Linked DNA regions of Alloactinosynnema sp. L-07. The protein of the gene in region 1 interacts with the protein of each later gene in a pairwise test. Links are inferred from orthologs where the notes say so. Each region holds a gene or a part of one and is shown in the gene's direction. Other genes may lie near its edges. The genes, in order: rlmN and ftsZ.

Region 1 (3,201 bases):
GGTGTTGGAATCGCCGAGGTCGACTGGATCACGTGTGTGGACGACGGACTCGACCACGGTGTGCTCGTCCTGCACCGAACCCGCGACGGGCTGCACCGCACGCTGTGCGGGTCGGCGGTCGTCGAGGCGCCGTCGGCCTGTGTCCCACGGCCCCCATGTCCCGATTGCGCGCGCACCGCGCTGCGGCGGGAGCCGGTTCGGCGATCACGGCTGCGGCGCTGGTTCAGCCAGTGAACGCGGGTCAGTCGAGCAGCTTGATCCCATCGAACACACCCAGCTGCTCTCGGTAGAGCTCCAGCCCGACCCCGTTCGGATCGCGGAAGTACACGCTGTCCTCGACGCCGCGATCGGGCCCGAGGTACTCGATGCCCGCGTCGTCGAGCTTCGTCTTGGCCGCAGCGAACATCTCCGCCGACACCGAGATCGCCAGGTGCTGGACGCCGCCGATGGTCTCGGTGAAGGGCGGGTGGTCGTGGCCGGGGAAGTCGAAGAAGCCGAGCAGGTTGCGGTTGCCGATGTCGAAGAAGAAGTGGCTGGACCCGGCGTAGTCACGGTTCTCCACCAGCTCGACCAGCGGGAACCCGAGCAGGTCCTGGTAGAAGCGGATGGTCTCCTCGACATCCCGGCAGATCAGCGCCAGATGGTGGATGCCGCGGACCGTCGTGGTCTGCCCGGAACGCAGGTAGCGCTCCCGCAGCTCGTCGCGGCGCGCGCGGATCTCAGCTAGTTCCTGACCTTCTGGCTGCGGCATGGCACATCCCGAGTCGTCGGCGGCTTCCCAATCTATCCACGCCTGGTATGGCGGGCCAGCCGGGCGTGGGCGCGGACTCAGGCGGTCAGGCGGACGGGGCTGTGGGTGCCGGTCCGGTGATGTTCTGGCTCGTCAGCCGCCCATGAGACACTGGAGCGGTTATGACTGCCCTCCCTCTCGTCTTCGACGCCCCGCGCCGCGGTCTGCCGCCGCGGCACCTGGTCGACCTCAGCCCCGCCGAACGCCGCGACGCCGTGATCGAGCTGGGTGAGAAGCCCTTCCGCGCCGCCCAACTGGCCAACCACTACTTCAGCAGGCTGACCGTCGACCCCGACGCCATGACCGACATCCCCGCCGCGAGCCGGGACAAGCTGGTCAGCGACCTCATGCCGACCCTGTTCACCGTGATTCGCAAGGTCACCTGCGACGAGGGCACCACCCGCAAGACCCTGCTGCGCGCCCACGACGGCACGCTCATCGAGAGCGTCCTCATGCGCTACCCGGACCGCGCGACGCTGTGTATCTCCAGCCAGGCGGGCTGCGGGATGGCCTGCCCGTTCTGCGCCACCGGCCAGGCCGGTCTCACCCGCAACCTGTCCACCGCCGAGATCGTCGACCAGGTCCGCATGGGCGCCGCCGCGATGCGCGACGGTGAGCTGCCGGGTGGGCCGGGCAGGCTGTCCAACATCGTCTTCATGGGCATGGGCGAACCTCTGGCGAACTACAAGCGTGTGGTCGAGGCGGTCCATCGCATCTGTGATCCGGCGCCTGAGGGTCTGGGTATCTCGCAGCGGTCGGTGACGGTGTCGACGGTCGGGTTGGCTCCCGCGATCCGCAAGCTGGCGGACGAGAAGATGCAGGTTCGTTTGGCGGTGTCACTGCACACTCCGGACGACGAGTTGCGCGACACGCTTGTGCCGGTGAACAACCGCTGGGCGGTGGACGAGGTGTTGGAAGCGGCTCGTCACTACGCCGACGTCTCCGGTCGCCGGGTCTCGATCGAGTACGCCTTGATCAGGGACATCAACGACCAGCCTTGGCGAGCCGACCTCCTGGCGAAGCGCTTGCGTAAGCATCTGGGCCAGTTGGTCCACGTGAACGTGATCCCGTTGAACCCGACCCCGGGCTCGAAGTGGGACGCGGCCCCGAAGCCGGTCGAGCGCGAGTTCGTCCGCCGGGTCAACGCGGGCGGAGTCGCGTGCACGGTGCGTGACACCCGAGGCCAGGAAATCGCCGCCGCCTGCGGCCAACTCGCCGCCGAGGGCTGACTGAGGGGCGTCAAGCAAACCCAAGAAGTGCGAGCATTGACAGCAGTGCTGGCATTGGAGGTGGGCAGTGGCGACGTTTACGATTCGGGATTTCGATGATGATCTGAAGGCCGAACTGAGGATTCGGGCCGCCGAACACGGTCGTTCGATGGAAGCCGAAGTTCGCGCGATTCTCAGCTCGGTGCTGACCAGGCGAACGTCAGGATCGGGCATGGCAACACGGATCCGCCAGCGGTTCGCCGACGCTGGCGATATGGCGGTTGAGCCTCCGCCGCGGACTGAGGTCGCACGTGCAGCGGAACTTCCTGAGTGATCGTTCTCGATACCAACGTCGTCTCCGAGTTGATGCGGAACGTTCCGGATGAAAGCGTTGTCAAGTGGGTTGATCAGTACCCGGCTGACGACGTTTCGTCACGGCGATCTCCGCGGCACGCGAGCGCGGTGGCCTGCCGATCAGCATGGCTGACGCGCAGATCGCCGCGATCTGTCGGCGCCATAACGTACGCCTGGCCACCCGAAACACCGAGGACTTCGTCGACACCGGAGTCCGCGTGCTGAATCCGTGGGACATCGAGTCTCAATCGCCGTGATCGTTGTAAGTGTGTCGCCATGGGCGAACCTCTGGCGAACTTCCTCGGACCGATCGAGGTACTAGTCCGGGAAGCCCGCCGCGATTGACAGCCACAGGGTCATCGCCGCGCCGTAGACAAGGGTGGCCACCACCGCTAGCGCGACGTGCCGCACCCGCTGGCCGACCGCCCCCGTGATCGCGCCGCCTGCCGACCACTGCCAAGTCGCCATCATCACGGCCGGGATCACCACCGAGTGTGGGATGAACAGGACGAAGAGCAGGCTCTCGTTCACCGGGGCGAGCACAGCACCCGAGACCGTCGGGAAGGTCCACGCCAGGACCGCGGTGACGGCGGTCCGCGTCAGCCGCCGAGGCGTCGCCGGGCGCGGCGTTCCCGACCAGAACCACGCCAGGAGCCCGGAGGTCACCGCCAGCGCGGCGAGCAGACCGAGCGCGGCTGTGATCCAGTCCCCGTCGATGAGGGCGGTCCACCACGGCACCGCGGCTCGCAGATCAGCCGCTTGCTCCGCTGACACACCGAGGGACGTGTCGAGCCGCACCCGGCCCGAGCCTGGGCCGTAGTCGAATGTGCGCGCACACGCTAGCGGTTT
Region 2 (3,289 bases), 170 kb from region 1 along the record:
CGCTGCGGCCGCAGGTGGTGTCGGTGGTGGCGGAGACGGTGGGCAACGTGCGGCTGACGCTGACCGACGGCCGGGTGGTCAAGTGGGGCGGCACCGACGAGTCCGCCCGCAAGGCCGCGGTGCTGGGCCCCTTGCTGACCAGGCCGGGCAAGACCTACGACGTGGCCACGCCGGACTTCCCGACCGTCGCCTGATTCGTCCACTGTAGAAATTGCGATGCGGGCCGGGGCCGCTTCGGTGAGACTTCCGCCCATGACTTCCACTGAGACTGCCACTGACTCCCGGATCGATCCTCCCCGCACCGGCGGCGAACTCGACCAGCTCACCGCGTTCCTGGACTACCTGCGCGGCACCGTCGTGCGCAAGACACTCGGACTGTCCGAAGAGGACGCTCACCGGGTGCTGCTGCCGTCGGAGCTGATGACCGTCGCGGGCCTGCTGTCGCACCTGCGCTGGGTCGAGGCGTGGTGGTTCGACGTCGTGCTCAACGGCAGGCCCGACCGCGCCCCGTACACCGAGGAAGACCCCGACGGCGAGTTCCGCATCGCCGCCGACATGACGGTCGCGACGCTCGTCGCCGACTACGAAGAGCAATGTTCGGTCAGCCGCGGGATCGTCGCCGGTCTCCCGCTGGACCACGTGGCGACCTACCTGGACGGCAAGCAGGTGAATGTGCGGTGGGTGTTGATCCACATGATCGAGGAAACCGCCCGCCACGCAGGCCATATGGATATCATCCGGGAGCAGCTCGACGGCGCGACCGGGGAGTGAGCCTTACGTCCCGTGACGAACATCCGCGGCGCCGCACGGCGTGGCGGCTGGATCGACGGTCGAGGTATGCCTACCTTCCTTGCGTAGTCCGGGGTTGACATAACTCTCAGGCTCTGGTTGAGGTCGAGAGTTCCAGAGCCAGGACAGCATCATGCAGGACACGATCAGGAAGGCGGCCGTCATGACGCCCCCGCACAACTACCTCGCCGTGATAAAGGTCGTCGGCATCGGTGGCGGCGGCGTGAACGCCGTCAACCGGATGATCGAGGTCGGCCTCAAGGGTGTCGAGTTCATCGCGGTGAACACCGACGCGCAAGCGCTGCTGATGTCCGACGCCGACGTCAAGCTCGACATCGGCCGCGAGCTCACCAGGGGCCTTGGCGCGGGCGCCAACCCCGACGTGGGCCACAAGGCCGCCGAGGACCACCGCGAGGAGATCGAGGAGGTCCTCAAGGGGGCCGACATGGTCTTCGTGACCGCGGGCGAGGGCGGCGGCACCGGTACCGGCGGCGCGCCTGTCGTGGCCTCGATCGCGCGCAAGCTCGGCGCGCTCACCATCGGCGTGGTCACCCGCCCGTTCTCCTTCGAGGGCAAGCGGCGGGCCAAGCAGGCCGAGGACGGCATCACCGAGCTGCGCAACGAGTGCGACACGCTCATCGTCATCCCCAACGACCGGCTACTGCAGCTCGGCGACGTGGGCGTCTCCCTCATGGACGCCTTCCGCTCGGCCGACGAGGTACTGCTCTCCGGTGTCCAGGGCATCACCGACCTGATCACCACCCCCGGTCTGATCAACCTCGACTTCGCCGACGTCAAGAGCGTCATGTCGGGCGCGGGCAGCGCTCTGATGGGCATCGGCTCGGCCCGCGGCGAGGGCCGCGCGGTGCAGGCGGCGCAGAAGGCGATCAACTCGCCGCTGCTGGAAGCCTCGATGGACGGCGCCCACGGCGTGCTGCTGGCCATCGCGGGCGGCTCCGACCTCGGCCTGTTCGAGATCAACGAGTCGGCGTCGCTGGTCCAGGAGTCCGCGCACCCCGAGGCCAACATCATCTTCGGTACGGTCATCGACGACTCCCTCGGCGACGAGGTTCGGGTCACGGTGATCGCGGCGGGCTTCGACAGCGGCACCCCGACGCACAAGAAGCTCGACCCGACCGTCCTGGGCTCCCGCTCCACCAACACGGTGACGGCCACGCACGGCCAGGTCGCACCGCCCGCCACCGAGCGTCCGCCCGCCGCGGTGACGCAGCAGCCCCAGCAGCAGCCGGTGCAGCAGCATCAGACGCAGCAGCATCAGACGCAGCCGGTGCAGCAGCACCCTGGCGCATACCAGGCCCCGCAGGCCAACGGCTACCCCCAGGCGGCACCGCCCGCGGCGGGCGCGCAGTCGCTGCCCGGCGTGCGCGGCACCCAGGGCAGCCTGCCGAGCCGGGCCGTCCCGGTCGGCGAGGACCCGGACGAAGAGGTCGACGTCCCCCCGTTCATGCGCAGGTAGTGAAGCGTTGAGACCATACGAACCCCGGCGATGTTTCGCCGGGGTTCGTCTCGCTGAGGAGTGCTTGTGCGGATTCGTCGGGTGGTGACAACGCGCGAGGGTGGGGTGTCCGCCGCGCCCTATGAGTCGTTCAACCTCGGGGACCACGTCGGCGACGACCCCGCCGCCGTCGCCGCGAACCGGGGCAGGCTGGCCGGCGAGCTGGGGCTGGCGCCCGAGCGGCTCGTCTGGATGGAACAGGTGCACGGCCGATCCGTGGCCGTCGTCAACGGCCCGCAGGACGGACCTGTCGAGGCAACAGACGGTCTGGTGAGCGCCGAGCCCAACCTCGCCTTGGTCGTGCTCGTCGCCGACTGCGTTCCCGTCCTGCTCGGCGACCCCGAAGCCGGGGTCGTGGCCGCTGTGCACGCCGGTCGGGTCGGCGCACGCGTCGGTGTGGTGCCCGCGGCGCTGGCCGCGATGCGGGACGCCGGGGCCGACCTGGGCCGCGTGGAGGTGCTGCTCGGCCCCTCGGTGTGCGGCGACTGCTACGAGGTGCCGCAGGCGATGCAGACCGACGTCGAGAAGCACCTGCCCGGCAGCGCCTGCCGCACCCGCAAGGGCACCGCCGGGCTCGATCTGCGCGCCGGGCTCTGGCGCCAGCTCGCCGACGCCGGGGTCGCGCGGATCGGGATCGACCCGCGGTGCACAAACGAGGAGCGAACCCTGTTCAGTCACCGCAGGGAATCGACCACTGGGCGATTGGCCGCGGTCACCTGGTTCGAGCCGTGACCGACCGCGCCGCCGAGATCGCCGCGAACCTCGCCGACGTGCGCGAGCGGATCGACGCGGCCTGCGCCAAGGCCGGGCGCGACCCCTCTGACGTGCGGCTTCTCGCGGTGACCAAGACCTTCCCGGCCACCGACGCCGTCATCCTGGCCGACCTCGGGGTGCTCGACCTCGCCGAGAACCGCGACCAGGACGCCGCGCCCAAGTCCGACGAGGTCAGGGTGCTGCGCCCGGATTTGAAGGTTCGCTGGCACA

Evidence for each region.
Region 2: the proteins of rlmN (region 1) and ftsZ interact in binary tests that used the Escherichia coli proteins (3 or more experiments, as listed by UniProt). The link is inferred for Alloactinosynnema sp. L-07 from one-to-one orthologs.

What each region holds. Positions count from the first base shown.
Region 1 is NZ_LN850107.1:3,814,484-3,817,684, reverse strand. Bases 80-2,965 are described here. They hold rlmN (23S rRNA (adenine(2503)-C(2))-methyltransferase RlmN), read left to right. Parts: upstream 80-912; coding sequence 913-2,019; downstream 2,020-2,965. Other genes in these bases: BN1701_RS16795 (hypothetical protein), read right to left, coding at 2,671-2,965; BN1701_RS37865 (hypothetical protein), read left to right, coding at 2,478-2,609; BN1701_RS34340 (plasmid stabilization protein), read left to right, coding at 2,087-2,332; BN1701_RS16805 (VOC family protein), read right to left, coding at 242-751; BN1701_RS16810 (hypothetical protein), read left to right, coding at 80-234. Also shown: more of BN1701_RS16810, read left to right, coding at 1-79; more of BN1701_RS16795, read right to left, coding at 2,966-3,201.
Region 2 is NZ_LN850107.1:3,643,063-3,646,351, reverse strand. The notes cover bases 136-3,109. They hold ftsZ (cell division protein FtsZ), read left to right. Parts: upstream 136-952; coding sequence 953-2,266; downstream 2,267-3,109. Other genes in these bases: BN1701_RS15970 (YggS family pyridoxal phosphate-dependent enzyme), read left to right, coding at 3,034-3,109; pgeF (peptidoglycan editing factor PgeF), read left to right, coding at 2,333-3,037; BN1701_RS15985 (DinB family protein), read left to right, coding at 253-771; BN1701_RS15990 (cell division protein FtsQ/DivIB), read left to right, coding at 136-194. Also shown: more of BN1701_RS15990, read left to right, coding at 1-135; more of BN1701_RS15970, read left to right, coding at 3,110-3,289. UniProt on the Escherichia coli protein: Essential cell division protein that forms a contractile ring structure (Z ring) at the future cell division site. The regulation of the ring assembly controls the timing and the location of cell division.